One region of the Bradyrhizobium sp. CCBAU 65884 genome, then DNA from elsewhere that is predicted to be linked to it. Evidence: predicted binding sites of a transcription regulator. Region 1 holds the regulator's gene; each other region holds the start of a gene.
The links. The regulator PhoB, encoded in region 1, activates phosphate uptake and scavenging genes when phosphate is short. The targets are predictions, from matches to a motif close to TGTCATNNANCTGTCAT.

Region 1 (4,671 bases):
AGCTTCTGCTTCAGCAGCAGCGACATTCTCTGCACGTGGTCGAAGAAGCCGGGCTTGAGCATGACGTCGAGCACCGCGTTGGCCGCGGAGATCGCCAGCGGATTGCCGCCGAAGGTCGAGCCGTGCGAGCCGGGCCCCATGCCGTCGGCCGCATCCGCGGTCGCCAGCACCGCGCCGATCGGGAAGCCGCCGCCAAGCGCCTTCGCCAGCGACATCACATCCGGCGTGACGCCGGTGCGCCGATACGCGAACAGATCACCACTGCGGCCCATGCCGGTCTGCACCTCGTCGAAGGCGAGCAGCAGGCCCTTCTCGTCGCAGAGCTGGCGCAACGCCTTGAGGAAGGTCGGCGTTGCCGAGCGCACGCCGCCCTCGCCCTGGATCGGCTCGATCAGGATGCCGGCGGTGTGCGGGCCGATCGCCTTCTTGACGGCCTCGATATCGCCATGCGGCAGCTGGTCGAAGCCATCCATGGGCGGGCCAAAGCCTTCGAGATATTTTGCAGATCCGGTCGCGGCGAGCGTCGCCAGCGTACGGCCGTGAAAGGCGCCTTCGAAGGTGATGATGCGATAACGTTCCGGATGACCCTTGGAGAAGTGATGATGGCGGACCACCTTGATCACACCCTCCAGCGCTTCGGCGCCCGAATTGCAGAAGAACACGAAGTCGGCAAAGCTCTCGTTGCAAAGCCGGTTGGCGAGCTTCTCGCCATCCGGGCTCTGGAACAGGTTCGACATGTGCCAGAGCTTCGTCGCCTGCTCCTGCAACGCCTTGATCAGATGCGGGTGGCAATGGCCGAGCGCATTCACAGCCACGCCCGAGGTGAAATCGAGATAGCGATCGCCATTGGTCGCGATCAGCCAGCAGCCTTCGCCGCGCTCGAAGCCGAGGTCGGCTCTGGCGAAAACGGGGAGCAAATGCGGCGCTGCGCTGTTAGTCATGATGTCACTTGAATGTTGCGGACGGTGTGACGCGTGCATTGCGCAACGCACCATCGACCGGCCCGGAAAACGAAACGTGCCGCCTTTTAAGGGCGGCACGCGCGACTATCTTATGCCTGGCAAGACGGGTGTCAATGCCGCCCGGAAAGCCTCGGGAAACGCTGAATCCGTAGTCTTGCGGTGCCGATTTTGCGGGTTTTCACCACGGAACATGTGGAAGCGAGTCGGCGGACTCTTGCGCGGGAGTCACGCCATATTGTAGCGTTTGGATTGTCAGATACGACATCTCGTGCAGCGGTTCTGATCCCAAGAGTCCTCTTGTACCGGCGTAAACGTTCGGGCGTCAGTCACGCGCCCGGCGAGCCTTAAGGGATTCTGACGGCACGGGTTTTTGAAGGCTTAGGCAATCGCTGCGAGGCCCCAGGATGGCGGCGCGTAGCGAGGGAAAGGGTGCAATGACGGTTTTGACCTGGTCCGACGATCGCGTCGAGCAGCTGAAAAAGCTCTGGGAGGCCGGACTTTCGGCCAGCCAGATCGCAGCTGAACTCGGCAATGTGACCCGCAATGCCGTGATCGGCAAAGTGCACAGGCTCGGTCTGTCCGGCCGTGCCAAGAGCCCTTCATCGGCAGCGCCCCGGCCGCGCAAGGCGCGTCCCGCGCAGCACATGATGCGGGTGACCCGCCCCATTGCGCGCGGCAACACCGCGCTGGCGCAGGCCTTCGAGGTCGAGGTGGAGGCCGAACCGGTCACCTACGACAACGTGGTGCCGATGAGCCAGCGGCTGTCGCTGCTCGAGCTGAACGAGGCCACCTGCCATTGGCCGGTCGGCGATCCCTCCAGCCCGGATTTCTTCTTCTGCGGCGGCAGGGCGCTGTCCGGCCTGCCCTACTGCGCCCAGCACTCGCGCGTGGCGTATCAGCCGGCGGCGGATCGCCGGCGTGCCCCGGCAAAGCCGGGTCCGCGCTGAGTTAGCTGGTTCAGTGACTGCAAAGACGGCGCCGTCATACGAGTGACGGCTCGACACATCCGATGTCGTCCCGGACAAGCGCGCCCCAAGCGCGCGCAGATCCGGGACCCATAACCACCGCGAGATGTGGTTACGGGACTCGGAGTTACCTTTTTCTCGAGATCACTACTCCCCGTGGTTATGGGTCCCGGATCTGCGCTGACGCTTGTCCGGGACGACACCGAGAGTGTGGCCGCAGCTCACCGAGCCTCCGTCTGTTCCGCCTTCGCGAAGCGATCGTCGAGCGCGTAGCCGGCGCCGCGGACGGTGCGGATCGGGTCCTGCTCGCGGCCGAGATTGAGCAGCTTGCGCAGGCGGCCGATATGGACGTCGACGGTGCGCTCATCGATGTAGATGTCGCGGCCCCAGACGCTGTCGAGCAGCTGCTCGCGCGAGAACACGCGGCCCGGATGCTCCAGGAAGAACTCCAGCAGGCGATATTCGGTCGGACCGAGATCGATCGGCCGGCCCGAGCGCGCCACGCGACGCTTGTCGCGGTCGAGCTCGATGTCGCCATAGGCCAGCACTGTCGCGAGCCGCTCAGGACTGGCGCGGCGCAGCAGGCCCTTCACGCGCGCCAAAAGCTCCGGCACCGAGAACGGCTTGACGATGTAGTCGTCGGCGCCGGTCGCAAGTCCCCGCACCCGCTCGCTCTCCTCGCCGCGCGCGGTGAGCATGATGATCGGCAGCTGCTTGGTGTCGGGCCGGGTCCGCAGCCGCCGGCACAGCTCGATGCCCGACAGGCCCGGCAGCATCCAGTCGAGCACGATCAGGTCCGGGATGTGCTCCTTGAGGCGGGTGTCGGCGTCGTCGCCGCGCATCACCGTCTCGACGTCATAGCCGTCGCCTTCGAGGTTGTAGCGAAGCAGCTCGGTGAGAGCTTCCTCGTCCTCAACCACCATAATGCGTGCGCCCATCGGGTCGTCGCTCCTTGAGTCTTCAGGTATTCGGGACCGTCGTGGCGAAGGTGGTCATGTCGCCCTTCGGCCGCTTGTCGGTGATCGCCTGGCCTTCGATCATGTAGAACACGGTCTCGGCGATGTTGGTGGCGTGGTCGCCGATCCGCTCGATGTTCTTGGCGCAGAACATCAGATGGATACAGAACGAGATGTTGCGCGGATCCTCCATCATGTAGGTGAGGAGCTCGCGGAACAGCGAGGTGCAGATCGCGTCGACTTCCTCGTCGCCCTTCCACACCGCCATCGCCGCCGGCAGATCATGTGCGGCATAGGCGTCCAGCACCGACTTGACCTGCTGCTGCACGAGGTCGGTCATGTGCTCCAGGCCGCGGAACAGTTTCAGCGGATGGAAGTCGGTCTCCAGCGCGGCGACGCGCTTGCCCATGTTCTTGGCGAGGTCGCCGATGCGCTCGAGGTCGGTCGCAACGCGCATGGCGCCGACGATCTCGCGCAAATCCACCGCCATCGGCTGGCGGCGGGCGATGGTGAGCACGGCGCGTTCCTCGATGCGCTTCTGCAACGCGTCGAGCTCGGCATCGATGGTGACGACGCGCTGGCCGAGCGCGACGTCGCGGCGGATCAGCGCGCCGACGGAATCGACGATCATGCGTTCGGCGATGCCGCCCATCTCGGCGACCAGGCGGGTGAGCTCCTGGAGGTCGGTGTCGAAAGCTTTTGCGGTATGTTCAGTACCCATGTCGCGTCTCCTCAGCCGAACCGGCCGGTGATGTAATCCTGCGTGCGCCGGTCGCTCGGCGACGTGAAGATCTTGCTGGTGTCGTCGAACTCGATCAGCTCGCCGAGATACATGAAGGCGGTCTTGTCGGAGACGCGCGCCGCCTGCTGCATGTTGTGCGTGACGATCGCGATCGTGTAGTTCTCGGACAGCTCCTGGATCAGCTCCTCGACCTTGGCGGTCGAGATCGGATCGAGCGCCGAGCAGGGCTCGTCGAACAGAATCACCTCGGGCCGCACTGCGACGGTGCGGGCGATGCACAGGCGCTGCTGCTGGCCGCCGGAGAGCGACAGGCCGGAGGCGTTGAGCTTGTCCTTGACCTCGTTCCACAGCGCGCCGCCGCGCAGCGCCTTCTCGACGCGGTCGTCCATCTCGGACTTCGAGATCTTCTCGTAGAGGCGGATGCCGAAGGCGATGTTCTCGTAGATCGTCATCGGGAACGGCGTCGGCTTCTGGAACACCATGCCGACCCGGGCGCGCAGCAGATTGAGGTCGAGCCTGGGGTCGAGGATGTTGGTCTGGTCCAGCATGAGCTGGCCGGTGGCGCGCTGGCCCGGATAGAGGTCGTACATCCGGTTGAAGATGCGCAGCAGGGTCGACTTGCCGCAGCCCGACGGGCCGATGAACGCCGTGACACGGTTGGCGCCCAGCGTCAGGTTGATGTTCTTCAGCGCGTGGTGCTCGCCGTAATAGAAATTGAGATTGCGCACCGTCACCTTGGCCGGAGCTTCCGGCAGCGGCTGCGAGGCCAGATGAGCGTTGGAACTCATGGAAACGGACAGGTCGGTCATTTTGCAGTCCTCTCGGCGCCGAGGATGCGCGCGCCAATGTTCAGGGCAAGCACGGTGAGCGTGATCAGCAGCGCGCCGCTCCAGGCGAGCTGCTTCCAATAGGCGTAGGGGCTCTGGACGAAGTTGTTGATGGTGACCGGCAAATTGGCCATCGTCTTGTTCAGGCCGAGGCTGAAGAACTGGTTCGACAGCGCGGTGAAGAGCAGCGGCGCGGTCTCGCCGGCGACGCGGGCGGTG
Region 2 (4,671 bases), on a different contig from region 1:
TTCTTCCATCACGTAAGGGTAGCCCCAACGGTCGAGATAGTCGCGCTGCCGCTCGCTGAGTTTCTCGGGTTTGCGCCGCGCCCGATCGCCCGCCGACAGCGCGGCGCGAAACGAGTCGAATTCGCGGACGCAATCGGCGGCGAGCTGCTGGAGCGCCTCGACCGGCTCGGCCGGAATGACGGCGATGAAGCCGCTGATGGCATCGACCACGGGCCGGATCACGGCAAGCGGCCGCGATTTGCCGGCCAATGCGGCGCAGGCGGCCATCAGTTCCGCTTCGGTCCTGTCTGATACGAGCGCCATCGGCGCCTTCAGCGTGGCGTGAAAGCCGTATTTGCGTGGATCGGCGCTGACGTCGCGCCAGTCCGGCGCGACATGCAGCGCATCACGCGGGAACGGCAATTCGTTGCCGGTGTAGGCATCGTAGCCGAGCAACTCGGCGCCGAAGCGGGACAGCGCGCTGTCACTGCCGGCGGCAAAATAGATCGCGTAGCGGGGAAAACCTGTCATCGCCTCAGCATAACCAATTTAGGCCGCGACGACAGCCTCGCGGGGCGTCGCCACAGCAGTGAGCAGCCGCGTCGCATCGGTGAGATGGACGAGCTTTCCGCCTGCGATCACCGCGATCAGCCGCGGCCGCAGCTTCACGCTGTCGTCGACCAACAGAATGTCGGCGCGGCGGCCTTCGGCGAGCACGCCGCGATCGGCAAGGCCGGTGGCGCGCGCCGGGCCGGCGGAGACCAGATTCCAGGCTTCCGTCAGCGGCAGCACGCCATCGGCGGCGAGGCGGAACGCGGCAAGCAGCTGCGCGGGATAATAATAGTCGGACGCCAGCACCGAGCAGAGCCCCTTGGCGATCATGTCGGAGGCCTTCGTCCAGCCTGTGTGGCTGCCGCCGCGCACGACGTTGGGCGCGCCGTAGACGATGGCATCGCCGTGGCTTGCTGCCGCCCGCGCCGTCTCCTCGTTGATCGGAAACTCCGCGATGTCAGCGCCGAGCTCGCGAAACTCCTGGCGCATCGCCGGCGTCGCATCGTCGTGCGAGAGCATCCGCACCTCGGCTGCGCGCGCCGCGGCGGCCAGCCGCGCAACCGAAGCCGGCACTTCGTCGGCTTGCGAGACCACGCGTTCGACCAGCCGGTCGAATTCCTCAGCTGACAGCCCGGTGCGCTCCACCATGCGGTTGCGCTTGCGCGGCTTGGCCATGTCGGCGACCGTGCCGTCCATGTGGTCGTTGAAAGCGAACAGATCGACCCGGCCTTCGTTGAGCCACTCGCTGATCTCGGCCTCGGCGTCGAGATTGTAGGTCTCGTGCCGCAGATGGAAGCGGGTGTCCGCGGCGAATTGCGGACGCTGCCGCTCGATGGCCTCCATCAGGCCGCGCGCGTTATCGGCGCTGCGCAGGCCCGGCTCCCACGAGCAGGTGGTGGCGTGAAAGACGGTGGTGATGCCGTTGCTGATCGCCTGGCGATCGCTGTCGGCGAGCGCGACGTCGATCGGGAAGTCGACACCGGCGCGCGGCATCATCTGCCGCTCGAAGGCATCGCCATGCAGGTCGACGATGCCGGGCAGCACCAGCAGGTTGCGTGAATCGATTATCAGCCGCGCCCGGCCCCGTGAGGCATCGACCTGCGCGATGTCCTGTCCCGACACCGCCAATGACGTTTCGACGAGTTCGGCGCCGATCAGGGCCCGGCCGCCTTCAAGGAAAATGTCTGTCACGCGACCGCGTTTCGTTTGCTGGTAAGGGATCTGGTCAGGGGAGCCGCCCCTGCTTCGTATGTCGCAAGAAAATCTTCAATCCCGAGCTTGCGGAAATCGGGCAGGGCTTCACGCAACTTGTCGTGATCCCAGTCCCACCAGGCGAGCCGCGCGAGCCTTCCGGCGATCTCCTCGGAGAAACGCCGCCGCACGATGCGGGCCGGATTGCCGGCGACGATGGCGTAGGCCGGCACGTCCTTGGTGACGATGGCGCCGGCCGCGATCACCGCGCCGGTGCCGATGTTGCGGCCCGGCAGCACGATCGCGCCGTGGCCGATCCAGACGTCGTGGCCGATATGGACGTGATGCTGGCGCCGCCAGTCGAAGAATTCGGCGTCGTCGCTCTCGCCTTCGAAGTAGGCGCTCGAGCGATAGGTGAAATGCGCCTGGGTCGCGCGGTGCATCGGATGATTGCCGGGATTGATGCGCGTCATGGCCGCGATCGAGCAGAACTTTCCGATGGTGGTGTAGGTGATCTGGGAATCGTTCACGACATAGGAGTAATCGCCCATCGCCACTTCATGCAGGATGGTGCGCGCGCCGACCTCGGTATAGGCGCCGAGCCTGGTCTCATGCAGCTTGGCCGAGGGATCGATGGTCGGCTGGACCGAAAGAGTTTTGGCGGCCATGTTGCATCCGGAAGTGCGAGGGCGGGCGTTCCTCTTCGAGCGGCTTGATGACGATGTCATGACGCGGTGATGACAGGGGATGAGGTGTGTAGCATCGCCGCACTGCAACGCCCGTGTCACACAAGTGTCAAGCGCGGGCGTTAGCGGTTGGCTCCAGCTAATCTGGAGTCCTGCATGCTGGTGGTGGAAGGTCTGACGTGTCGCTTCGGCGCGAAAGCCGCGGTGGACGACGCTTCGTTTCAAGTCTCCCCCGGCGGCTTCGTCGGTGTGATCGGACGGTCCGGCGCCGGCAAGTCGACGCTGCTGCGAACCATCAATCGTCTCGCGACGCCGACGCAGGGCCGCATCCTGTTCGACGGCATCGACGTCACCGCGCTGCGCGGCAAGGAGCTGCGGCAGTGGCGGGCGCGCTCAGCCATGATCTTCCAGCAGTTCAACCTGGTCGGCCGGCTCGACGTCCTCACCAACGTCCTGATGGGAAGGCTTGCGACGATGCCGGCCTGGCGCTCGCTGTCGCAAGTGTGGCCCGAGCAGGACAAGGCGCTGGCGATGTCCGCGCTCGAACAGTTCGATATCGCATCGCTCGCCGCCCAGCGCGCCGACCAGCTTTCCGGCGGCCAGCAGCAGCGCGTCGCGATCGCGCGTGCGCTGGTGCAGCAGCCCGACATCATCCTCGCCGACGAGCCGATCGCATCGCTCGATCCGCGCAACACCAAGATCGTGATGGATGCGCTGCTGCGCATCAACAAGCATTTCGGCATCACCGTGATCTGCAATCTGCATTCGCTCGATCTGGCGCGCAGCTATTGCGACCGCCTGATCGGCATGGCGCAGGGCCGGGTGGTGTTCGACGGCGCGCCGGCCGCACTGACCGACCACGTCGCGCGCGAGCTTTACGATCTCGAAGCCGCCGACGTCATGGGCACCATGCCTGACCCGGCGCCCGCGGGCGTCCCGGCACTTGGAACGGCGGCCGCCGCCTGAGCCGCGTCGCGCCTGTTTGAGTTGCAAGTTTTGCGTCAACCGACCCCAACCGATGAAGAGGGTATCATGATCACTCGTAGACTCGTTCTTGCCGGCGCCGCGGCGCTCGCCTTCGCCTCGTCGGCTTCCGCCGAAGACTGGAAAGCCAAATATCCCGAGCTGACCTTTGCGGTCGTCCCGGCCGAGAACGCCTCCGGCGTCACCGAGCGCTGGGCGCCTTTCGTGAGCTATCTCTCCAAGGAACTGGGCGTGAAGGTCACGCTGCGCATCGCCAACGACTACGCCGCCGTCATCGAGGGCCAGCGCGCCGGCAACATCCATATCGCCAGCTATGGCTCGGCCTCGTTCGCCCGCGCCCGCCTGACCGGCGTCAAGTCCGACGCCTTCGCCAACGACATCAACGCCGACGGCTCGACCGGCTATTATTCGGTGTTCTTCGTCAAGGCGAGCAGCGCCTACAAGAGCGTCGACCAGCTCAAGGGCAAGAACCTCGGCCTCGTCGATCCGAACTCGACCTCCGGCAACAATGTGCCGCGCTTCGAGCTGGACAAGATGGGCATCCCCGATGCCGACGGCTATTTCGGCAAGGTCGTCTTCACCGGCAGTCACGAGAACGCGATGCTGGCGCTGTCGCAGGGCACCGTCGACGTTGCCGCCAACCAGTGGACCAGCGACGACGATTCCACGCTGGCGCAGATGCTGACCAAGGGCATGCTGAAGAATGCCGACGGCTCGGCGATGAAGAAGGACGATTTCCGTATCATCCATAAGTCGGCGCCGATCATCAACGGCCCCTATGCCTACAATTCCGACCTGCCGGAAGACGCCAAGGCCGCTATCGCCAAGGCGTTCTTCGACGCGCCGGCCAAGGACAAGGCCGCGTTCGACCGCCTCTCCGACGGCCAGAAGAAGGGCTTTCATCCCGCCACCACCAAGGATTGGGATGGCACGATCGAGCTGATCAAGTTCGTCGATGCGCTGCGTAAGAAGAAGGCGTCCTGATCTCAGGGCGATGTAACTGGAGCCGGGTCCTTGGACCCGGCTCTTTCTTTGACGGAACTTGGCTCAGGCCGATGACAACAGCGGTTTCGATCCTCCCCGAGCAGCAGCTTGCCGTGCTCAACGCCGCTTATCGCCAGGCGGTCGGGCGCAGGCGGCTCCGCCTGCTGTTGGGGATCGCGGTCTTCGCCGCCGCGCTGCTTCTCGCCGCGGTCGGCGCGGAAGTGAATCTGCGCACGCTGTTCACTTATTTCGGCAATTTCATCAGCTATTTCGACCGCATCCTCACGCTCGACAA
Region 3 (4,671 bases), on a different contig from region 1:
GAAGAACTCGACATCGGCGGCCTGCTGGCCGGCCCTGATGTTCAGGCGGTCATTGAAAAAGCTCTGCTCGAAATAGGCATTGTAGAGCCGCTGATCCGGCAGCGCCTCGATCTCGCTGATGGTGGCGAGGTTCATCACGTAGTTGCGGCTGAGCCCCTGGCCGTAGATGACGAGAGCATTGGCGTAAAAGCGGCCGCCGGTCCAGCCGACCAGCCTGTCGAGATCGGCATCGACCGACAGATCGAGCCGGCCGAAATGGATGGCGCCACGCTTCACGCCGCCGGCGGCGTTGGCGATATTGTCTGCGATATAGGTGGCGCCGAAATTCAGGCCCTTGCTGGCAAGGCCGTCGTGCCATTCGTTGAACCATTTGGGAAACAGCCATGCGGCCGCGCTTTCGTCCTTGGCACCGGCGAGCGCGCTCGTCGCCGTGCAGGCCAGGGCGATCGCGGCCGCCACGGATATTTGGGTCCCCCAACTCACGATCGACACACGCTACTTGAAGATACCGGTGCGCCGCATGAAGAGATAGGCCGCAGTAACCGAGCAGGCCATCAGCACTGCCGCCCACAAAAATCCGCTTTCGACCTCGGTCAGCGGCAGGCCCTTGGTGTTCATGCCGAAGATGCCGGTGACCAGCGTCGGCGGCAGCAACAGCGAGGTCACGATCGAGAGGGTGTGGAGATGGCGGTTGCTCTCCTCCTCGTTCTTGAAGCGCAGCTCTTCCTCGAGCAGGCGGCTGCGCTCGCGCAGCTCGACGATGTCGTGATCGAGCCCGTCGAGCCGCTGCGCGAGCTTGCCGGCCTGGATCCGCAACGCCGGCGACAAATGATCGGTGTTCTTCTGATCGAGACGGTGAAACAGCGTGCGCAATCCGGTGAGCTGCCGATGCAGCCGCACGCAGGTGCGGCGGAGCCGGCCGAGATTGCGGCGCATCTCGGGCCTCGCGTCATCGGCGAGGATGCGCTCCTCGATATCGTCGATCTCCTGGCCGAGCTTGTCGGCCATCCGGTCCAGCGTGTCCGCGACCTCGTCGACGATCTTTTCGAGCAGATGAGCGACATTGTCGACGCGGTAGCCGCCTTCGAGCACCCGCCGCGTGGCGTCCGCCGAGCACAGCGCCTGGTGGCGGCCGGAGACCAGCAGCCGCTCGGTCATGGCGAAGCGCAGGAACGCGGTCTCCTCCGTCGCGCTGTCGATCTCGCGCACGAGATCGGAGAACACACCATAGACGCAATGGTCGATGACGTGAAGCTGCTGGAAGGTGTCGCTCGACAGCAGCAGTTCGCGTGCAAGCGCCGGCAGCTGCGACGCCGCGATCCAGGGCCGCGCCCGCGCGTCGGTCAGGTTGAAATGCAGCCAGAGCCGGCCGTCATGGCTGAACTCGATCGGCTGGTCGACCGGCAGCGCCTCGGCACTGCCGTCGCTGTGCAGGCGGAAGGCCCAGACCAGGCCGGGAATGGCGGGTTCGGCGTTCGATAATGCGCTGGCAAGCTTTGCCGGCTCAGCCATGGATAGCCCCAACCGTCAACAACTGCCCCGTTCCGGAAGACGGCTGACGGCATCTTCCGGACCCCACGCGGGTACTCAATTACGCCAGTGTTACAGTTTGATGATGCCGCCCTATTCCGCCGCGAGCCCGGTCGCGGCCGCCTCGGCTTGCCTGATGTAGTCATGGACGACGCGGCCGAACGGCAGCGTCAGATCGGCGATGTAATGATGCGCCCCGAGGCAGCGGCGGACCGGGAAATCGGCGACCGGCGCATTCACATGCGGCACCAGATGCAGCCGGCCCGGCCCCATCCAGGAGCCCTTCGGCACGATGTCGATCAGGTTGATCGCAACCAGCTGGCAGACCTCGAGACGGCCGTCGACGCCCGGGATCATCTTCAGATTGATCTGCGTCTTCGACAGCGTGGCGCGGGTGAGGTCGCCGTTGCCGGCCATGCTCTCGTGCTTGTAGCCCATGGTGCCCATGGCGACGAGCTGGCCGGCATATTCCAGCGTGCCCGTCAGCGTGTCCTTGACGATTTCGAGCTTGGGATGGGCGTATTTCTTGGGAAAGCCCCAGATCTCGCGGCCGGCGGCGATCGGCGGATCGTCGTCGAGATACATCTGCGAGACGAAGTTGACGTCCTCGCCGTTGAGACGCGCGGGAATGACGAGGCCGGATTCGGTATAGCTGCCGAAGCCGGAGGAATCCGGCATCTTGATCCATTCGTAATGCACGATCGGCTGGTCGATCGGCTGCAGCGGCTCGGGCAGGCCGGCGCGGATCAGCTCCGGGTCGGTCTCGTAGGTGATGACGAGGAATTCGCGGTTGACGAACCGATACGGCCCGGCCGGATAGCTCGGCCCTGCCGCGGGCATGGACGGAAGTCTCAGCACGTCTTCGCTACGCATCGCTGGTCTCCTGTGTTCCTGATCGGCGGCAATTGCTAGCGATCCTCATTGACTGCGATGTGAAGCTTTTCCGTCAGGCGCACGACCCCTGCCATTGCAGCGTGGTCGGTCTGCGTTGCCGGCGATGCATCGGTGCCGCCTTGTCATCACGCCGTCACCACGTGACGCAATCGTCTTGCGCAAGCAGGAGGCATCGCCATGGACGCCCGCACGTCGCATCCGACATATCAGAGCCATCAGGCGCCCTCGCGGGGCTGGCGGCCCGAACGCTGCGATCGCATCGCGCTGGTGCTGCAGGGCGGCGGCGCGCTCGGCGCCTACCAGGCCGGTGTCTATCAGGCGCTGCACGAGGCCGGCATCGAGCCCGACTGGGTCTGCGGTGTCTCGATCGGCGCGATCAACTCCGCCATCATCGCCGGCAACAAGCCGGAAAAGCGGCTCGAGGCGCTGCGCATCTTCTGGGAGCGCATCACCAACCGCAAGATCTGGCACTACACGCCCGACGGCGACGTCTTCCGCCAGTGGCGCAATCTCACCAGCGCCTGGATGACCTCGGCGATGGGCCAGCCCGGATTCTTCACCCCGCACCAAATGAATCCCTGGTTCAGCCCGGTCGGCGCGCGCACCGCGACCAGCTATTACGACACCATGCCGCTGAAGGAGAGCCTGCTCGAGCTGGTCGACTTCGATCTCATCAACGAGAAGAAGGTCCGCTTCGCGGTCGGCGCGGTCAACGTGCTTTCGGGCAATTTCATCTATTTCGACAATTCCCATGACGAGATCGAGCCGGAGCACATCATGGCCTCCGGCGCCCTGCCCCCGGCGCTGCCGATGGTGCGGATCGGCACCGATCATTTCTGGGACGGCGGCATCGTCTCCAACACGCCGCTGCAACACCTGCTCGACCAGGAGGATGCGCTCAATTCGCTGGTGTTTCAGGTCGACCTGTTCAGCGCGCGCGGCGTGCTGCCGCGCTCGATCCAGGACGTGATGGCTCGCCACAAGGACATCATGTATTCCTCGCGCACGCGCCACAACACCGACGTCTATCGCCGCACCCACAATCTCAAGGTCCTGCTCCACAAGGCGCTGGCGAAGCTGCCGGACGAGCAACTGTCCGACGAGGAGCGCAAGCTGAAGACGAGCCTGTGCCACATGCCGGAGATCGCGATCCTGCATCTGATCTACCAGCAGAAGGCCTATGAGGGCGACGCCAAGGACCACGAGTTCTCGGGCACCTCGATGCGCGAGCACTGGACCAGCGGCTATGAAGACACCAAGCGCACGCTCAAGCGCCGCGACTGGATCAAGATGCCGGAGGAAGGCATGGGCCTCGTCGTGCACGACGTGCACCGGGAGACGGAGAGCGCGTAAGGGACGCTTGTGTCCCGGACGCGCAGCAACGCCTTGAGCGTTGCTGCGCCAAGCCGGGACCCAGAAGCTACACGGTTCGCCGCGATCATGGGCCCCGGCTCTGCAGCGCTCCGTCAAAGGGACGCTGCGCTGCGTCCGGGGCACGAGACTGCCCATAAACATGATCCATTCGGAAGACACACTTCCGCATTCTCGCGGCTCATTTCGCCCGAGCTTTGCTCTCGTCGTTGCCCTTCTTGTTCAGAAAGGGCGCAGGGAAGGCCGGGCGCCGGCTGGCACCCGCGGTCCCGTGTGCGAACAAGACGCGCACGGGTTGGACAACAGGTGTAGCCGGGCGACCGGCCTTCCCTGCGCGGATGGCTTTACGGCTTATGTCGCGCTCTCCCCGGGGAGCGATGCACTATTGCCCCCGTCGCCTTGCGGATGACTGATGTGCTGACCCGGTTGAGCCGCAACATCACCGCAACACTTGACGCACAGACCCCGGGCGTCAGGACCACACGATTTTGCCGTCCGCGCACATCCCCGTTCCTGTCCCCGATGGCTTGCGTGCGCTCACCATCGAGGCCGAACCAAGGACGCCGTCAGCGCCGTGTCGTATCGCGCGTGCAGCTGCTCACGGGGATCCCGCCCTGCAGCCTGCCCAGCGCGCCGACGCCGTCGCGGCCACCGCCTCCCGGCCCGCGTCTCGTGACGATCGCGAAACGCCCCTTGTGGCGGGCGGGATGGGCCATTGATACGACATATCCGAAATTCGGTAAATAGGAATGTTTTTGCGTCGAGGGATTGACAGGGTGTTTTGCCCGACGGGCGGCGTGCCACCGTAACTGAATATTCGATGCAATGGTGTAAGGGCCTTCGGGTCCCTCTCGCAATCACCGGGGTGGAACAACA
Region 4 (4,671 bases), on a different contig from region 1:
CCGATGGCGGGTGTGCTCGCGATCGCGATCCACTCCACCGGCGCGCTCGGAAAGCTGTTCTCGGAAATCGTCGAGAACGCCGATATGAAGCCGGTCGAAGGCATCCGCTCGACCGGCGCGAGCTGGCTGTCCTGCATGCGGTTCGCCGTCGTGCCGCAGGTGACCGCGGGCTATGCGAGCTACGCGCTGCTGCGCTTCGAGATCAACGTCCGCGAAGCCTCGGTGATGGGCTTCGTCGGCGCCGGCGGCATCGGCCAGGAGCTCGTCGTCGCCATCCGCAAATTCTACTATTCGGACGTCAGCGCGATCCTGCTCACCATCATCGTCACCGTGTTCATCATCGACATCAGCACCGGTTGGCTGCGCGGCCGCCTGTTCGGCAAGGAGGCGCGGACGTGACGAGGCAGCAGGCGGTCGACACGCGAGAGCTTCGCGCGCGCTATCCCGATGTGTTCGACCGTCCGGCCTCGGCGCGGCTTGCCACGCCGGCGATGATCGTCGCGGCGTTCGCGATCCTCATTTACGGCCTGGTCGATCTCGATTTCTCGCCGTCGCGATTCTTCGCAGGTCTCAGCCAGCTCGGCTGGATCAGCCTGATGATGATCCCGCCTGACCCCGGATCGTCGCTCCCGATCTATCTGAAGGCGCTCGGCGAGACGCTGTCGATCGCGCTGCTCGGCACGACGCTGGCCGCGATATTCGCGCTTCCGGTCAGCCTGCTCGCGGCGCGCAACGTGGTGCCGTCGAAGCTCCTGCGCTTTCCCGTGCGCCGGTTCCTGGATTCGATCCGCGGCGTCGACACGCTGATCTGGGCGCTGGTGTGGATCAACGTCGTCGGGCTTGGCCCGTTCGCCGGCGTGCTTGCCATTGCGGTGTCGGATTTCGGCGCCTTCGGAAAGCTGTTCTCGGAGGCGATCGAGGCCGCCGACCAGAAGCAGGTCGAGGGCATCCGCGCCTCCGGCGGCGGCCCGCTGCACGAGATCCGCTTCGGCCTGTTGCCGCAGGTCCTGCCCGTGATCGCCGGGCAGGTGCTCTATTTCATCGAATCCAACACCCGCTCGGCCACCATCATCGGCATCGTCGGCGCCGGCGGCATCGGCCTCCAGCTCGCCGAGCAGATCCGCGTGCTGGAATGGCAGAAGGTGTCGTTCCTGATCCTGATGATCCTGGTCGCGGTCGCCGCGATCGATTTCATCTCGGGCAAGCTGCGCTTTGCGATTATCGGGCGGCGGGCTGTCGCCTGATCAAAGGTGCTGTAGGGTGGGCAAAGCGCAGCGTGCCCACGTCCTCTGACGATCGAGAATGATCGTGGGCACGGCGCAAGTGCGCCTTTGCCCACCCTACGATTCCGGCTCTCGTGGAGAGAGAATCCCCTACGACTCCACCAGAAACTCCACCCGCTCCGCCGCGAAGCGCGAATGCTTGGTCATCAGCGGCTTGCCGTCGAGATCGTGGTCGGTCGCATCGACCACCAGGATCGGCCGTCCCAGCGCCAGATCGAGCCGGGCCGCGTCGGTTGCGTCGACGATGCCGGCGGTGATCCGGGTCGCGCCGCGGCGATAGTCGCGGACGCCGTAATGTTCCAGCAGCTTCGTCATCGAGCGCGTCGCTGCGAACACGGCGCCGGCACCCGGAAATAATTCCGCCGACAGCCAGGTGGTGGAGACGCAGATCGGCGTGCGGTCGGCGAGGCGAATCGCCTCGATCCGCACCAGCGGCGCGCCGGCCTTCAAGCCGAGCTCGCGCGCCAGCTCACGGGTCGCGACATCGTCGGTCGCCTCGATCAGCTGCCCGCGCGGCTCGCGGCCGCCGGCGCCGACGATCTCGGAGAAGCGGGTGCGTGAGCGCAGGGGATAAGCGAGCTTCTGTGCCTCGACATAGGTTCCGCTGCCGCGCTCGGCGCGCACGAGGCCGCGCTCGGCAAGGGCTGCCAGCGCGCGCCGCACGGTGTGGCGGTTCACCCGATAGGTTTCGGCGATTTCCATCTCGCCCGGCAATTTGTCGCCGGCCGCGAAGCGGCCATCGGCGATGCCGCGCTCAATGCCGTCGGCAACGAGGCGCCATAGCGCGACGCCGGAGGAGGCGGTGTCCTGCATGCTCATGTTGCGGCAACCTACTCCAGAAATCACAGCTTTGTCACGAAACAGTCATGGCGCTCCCGTATGAAGTTGTCTATTATCATAGACAACTTCGATGCGGCAAGTTCTGTCAAAGGTTCGGTGGATCAGGTGACCCAGCACAACAACCAGCAAGCCCAGCGCCAGGCCGCCATGGCCGTGCTGGCGCACGCGGAGGCGGGCGAGATCGCCGCCCGCCTCCGCAACTTGGCTGTCCCGGCCCATCAGGATTTGCGTGCGCCCGAAAACGGCCTCGTCATGCTGCGCGGCCGGGTCGGCGGCGACGGCGCGCCCTTCAATCTCGGCGAAGCCACGGTGTCGCGCGCCGCGGTCCGGCTGGCGAGCGGCGAGGTCGGGTTCGGCTACACGCTCGGGCGCGACGGCGAGAAAGCGCGGCTGATCGCACTGTGTGACGCGCTGGTTCAGTCCCGGGATTTCGGCGGAGCGGTGGAGCGGGACGTAATCGCGCCGTTGCGTGAGCAGCTTATGATTCGCCGGAAGCAGGCGGCGGCCGAGACCGCCGCGACGAAGGTTGATTTCTACACCATGGTGCGCGGTGAGGGTTGAGGCCATGACCACGATTGCGGAATTGCCGCCCGGTTTCGCCGACAAGGTGCTGTCGGCGCAATCGACCTTTCGCTCTGTGATGGACGCGATGGCGCGGCCGGGCTTGGTCCAGCGCATCGTGCCGATGGCTGGCAAGCCGGAAACGATGATGCGCGGCACCGCCGCGATCGCGCTGACGCTGTTCGACCACGACACGCCGCTCTGGCTCGACGCGCGGATGGCGGAGAGCGCGGACGTGGTGAAATGGCTGAAATTTCACACCGGCGCGCCGGTGGTGCAGGACTCCACCATCGCGAGTTTTGCGCTGATCAGTGACGGCGGCGCGCTGCCGCCGCTCGAACGCTTCGCGCTCGGCGCCAGCGAATATCCGGATCGGTCCACCACATTGATCCTCCAGGTCGACAGTCTCGACGCAGGACGCAGCTTCGAGCTGCGCGGTCCCGGCATCGACGGCGCCGCGACGCTCCAGGCGTCGGTCAAGCCGTTCGATCTGTTCGAGCGCCTGCGCGTCAACGAAGCACTGTTTCCGCGCGGCATCGATGTGGTGCTGGTCGCCGATGACGCCGTGGTCGCGATCCCCCGCACCACGCGCATCGTGAGCAAGGGAAGCTAGAAGCATGTATGTCGCAGTCAAAGGCGGCGAACGCGCCATCGAGAACGCCCATCGCCTGCTCGCAGATCAGCGGCGCGGCGACCGAGGCGTTCCGGAGCTCACGCTCGACCAGATCTCGGAGCAGCTTGGGCTCGCCGTCGACCGTGTCATGAGCGAAGGCTCGCTCTATGATCGCGAGCTCGCGGCGCTCGCGATCAAGCAGGCGCGCGGCGACCTGATCGAGGCGATCTTCCTGGTTCGCGCCTTCCGCGCCACGATGCCGCGTTTCGGCGCCAGCGAGCCGGTCGACACCGGCGCGATGCGGGTGCAGCGGCGGGTGTCCTCGACCTTCAAGGACATTCCGGGCGGCCAGATCCTCGGGCCGACCTTCGACTACACCCACCGCCTGCTCGATCCCGCGCTCGCGCAAGGCTTTGTGCCGGAAGCGCCGGCAACGGCTGATGCGTCGACGGCGCCAACGCCGCGCGTGACCGACATTCTCGGCCGCGACGGGCTGATCGAATCTTCGCCGCAGGCCGAAGAGGGCGCCAGCGTCGGCGATCTCACCCGCGAGCCGCTGAATTTCCCGGCGGATCGCGATCTGCGCCTGCAAAACCTCGCGCGCGGCGACGAAGGATTTTTGCTGGCGATGGGCTATTCCACCCAGCGCGGCTATGGCCGCAACCATCCTTTCGCCGGCGAGATCCGCTTCGGCGAGGTCGAGGTGGAATTCCTGGCGGAGGACGTCGGCTTCGCCGTGCCGCTCGGCGCGATCGAGCTCACGGAGTGCCAGATGGTCAATCAGTTCAAGGGCTCCGCGACCGAAGCGCCGTGCTTCACCCGCGGCTATGGCCTCGCCTTCGGCCAGAGCGAGCGCAAGACGATGTCGATGGCGCTGGTCGATCGCGCGCTACGCGCCCGCGAGCTCGGCGAGGAGGCACTCGCCCCCGCGCAAGATGAAGAATTCGTGATGTCGCATTCGGACAACGTCCAGGCCACCGGCTTTGTCGAGCATCTGAAGCTGCCGCATTATGTCGACTTCCAGTCCGAGCTCGGCCTGCTCCGCAAGCTGCGCCAAGAATTTTCCGATGCCCAGGCGCCTGACGCCATGAAGGAAGCCGCGGAATGAACGCGCCCGCCTACAATTTCGCCTATCTCGACGAGCAGACCAAGCGGATGATCCGCCGCGCGATCCTGAAGGCGATCGCCATTCCCGGCTATCAGGTGCCGTTCGCCAGCCGCGAGATGCCGATGCCCTATGGCTGGGGCACCGGCGGCGTGCAGGTCACCGCTGCGATCCTCGGTCCCGCCGACGTGCTGAAGGTGATCGATCAAGGCTCCGACGACACCACCAACGCGATCTCGATCCGAAAATTCTTCGCCAAGACCGCGGGC

Region 2: the regulator PhoB is predicted to act here: its motif matches at 2,449-2,465, upstream of phnC (phosphonate ABC transporter ATP-binding protein).
Region 3: the regulator PhoB is predicted to act here: its motif matches at 2,545-2,561, upstream of XI03_RS23185 (acetoacetate decarboxylase).
Region 4: the regulator PhoB is predicted to act here: its motif matches at 2,135-2,151, upstream of phnF (phosphonate metabolism transcriptional regulator PhnF).

Annotation. Positions count from the first base shown of each region.
Region 1 covers NZ_LBJU01000105.1:17,298-21,968, reverse strand. Annotated here, with positions in the region: gene XI03_RS11550 (aspartate aminotransferase family protein) at 1-941, opposite strand, end outside; gene XI03_RS11545 (GcrA family cell cycle regulator) at 1,397-1,909, shown strand; gene phoB (phosphate regulon transcriptional regulator PhoB) at 2,149-2,865, opposite strand; gene phoU (phosphate signaling complex protein PhoU) at 2,888-3,604, opposite strand; gene pstB (phosphate ABC transporter ATP-binding protein PstB) at 3,616-4,434, opposite strand; gene pstA (phosphate ABC transporter permease PstA) at 4,431-4,671, opposite strand, start outside.
Region 2 covers NZ_LBJU01000115.1:11,261-15,931, reverse strand. Annotated here, with positions in the region: gene XI03_RS17130 (DUF1045 domain-containing protein) at 1-510, opposite strand, end outside; gene XI03_RS17125 (alpha-D-ribose 1-methylphosphonate 5-triphosphate diphosphatase) at 529-1,722, opposite strand; gene XI03_RS17120 (transferase hexapeptide repeat family protein) at 1,719-2,390, opposite strand; gene phnC (phosphonate ABC transporter ATP-binding protein) at 2,565-3,374, shown strand; gene phnD (phosphonate ABC transporter substrate-binding protein) at 3,441-4,376, shown strand; gene phnE (phosphonate ABC transporter, permease protein PhnE) at 4,448-4,671, shown strand, end outside.
Region 3 covers NZ_LBJU01000122.1:78,656-83,326, reverse strand. Annotated here, with positions in the region: gene XI03_RS23195 (carbohydrate porin) at 1-465, opposite strand, end outside; gene XI03_RS23190 (transporter) at 496-1,512, opposite strand; gene XI03_RS23185 (acetoacetate decarboxylase) at 1,624-2,403, opposite strand; gene XI03_RS23180 (patatin-like phospholipase family protein) at 2,602-3,777, shown strand.
Region 4 covers NZ_LBJU01000115.1:6,328-10,998, reverse strand. Annotated here, with positions in the region: gene phnE (phosphonate ABC transporter, permease protein PhnE) at 1-399, shown strand, start outside; gene phnE (phosphonate ABC transporter, permease protein PhnE) at 396-1,244, shown strand; gene phnF (phosphonate metabolism transcriptional regulator PhnF) at 1,374-2,102, opposite strand; gene phnG (phosphonate C-P lyase system protein PhnG) at 2,220-2,684, shown strand; gene phnH (phosphonate C-P lyase system protein PhnH) at 2,689-3,297, shown strand; gene XI03_RS17080 (carbon-phosphorus lyase complex subunit PhnI) at 3,302-4,405, shown strand; gene XI03_RS17075 (alpha-D-ribose 1-methylphosphonate 5-phosphate C-P-lyase PhnJ) at 4,402-4,671, shown strand, end outside.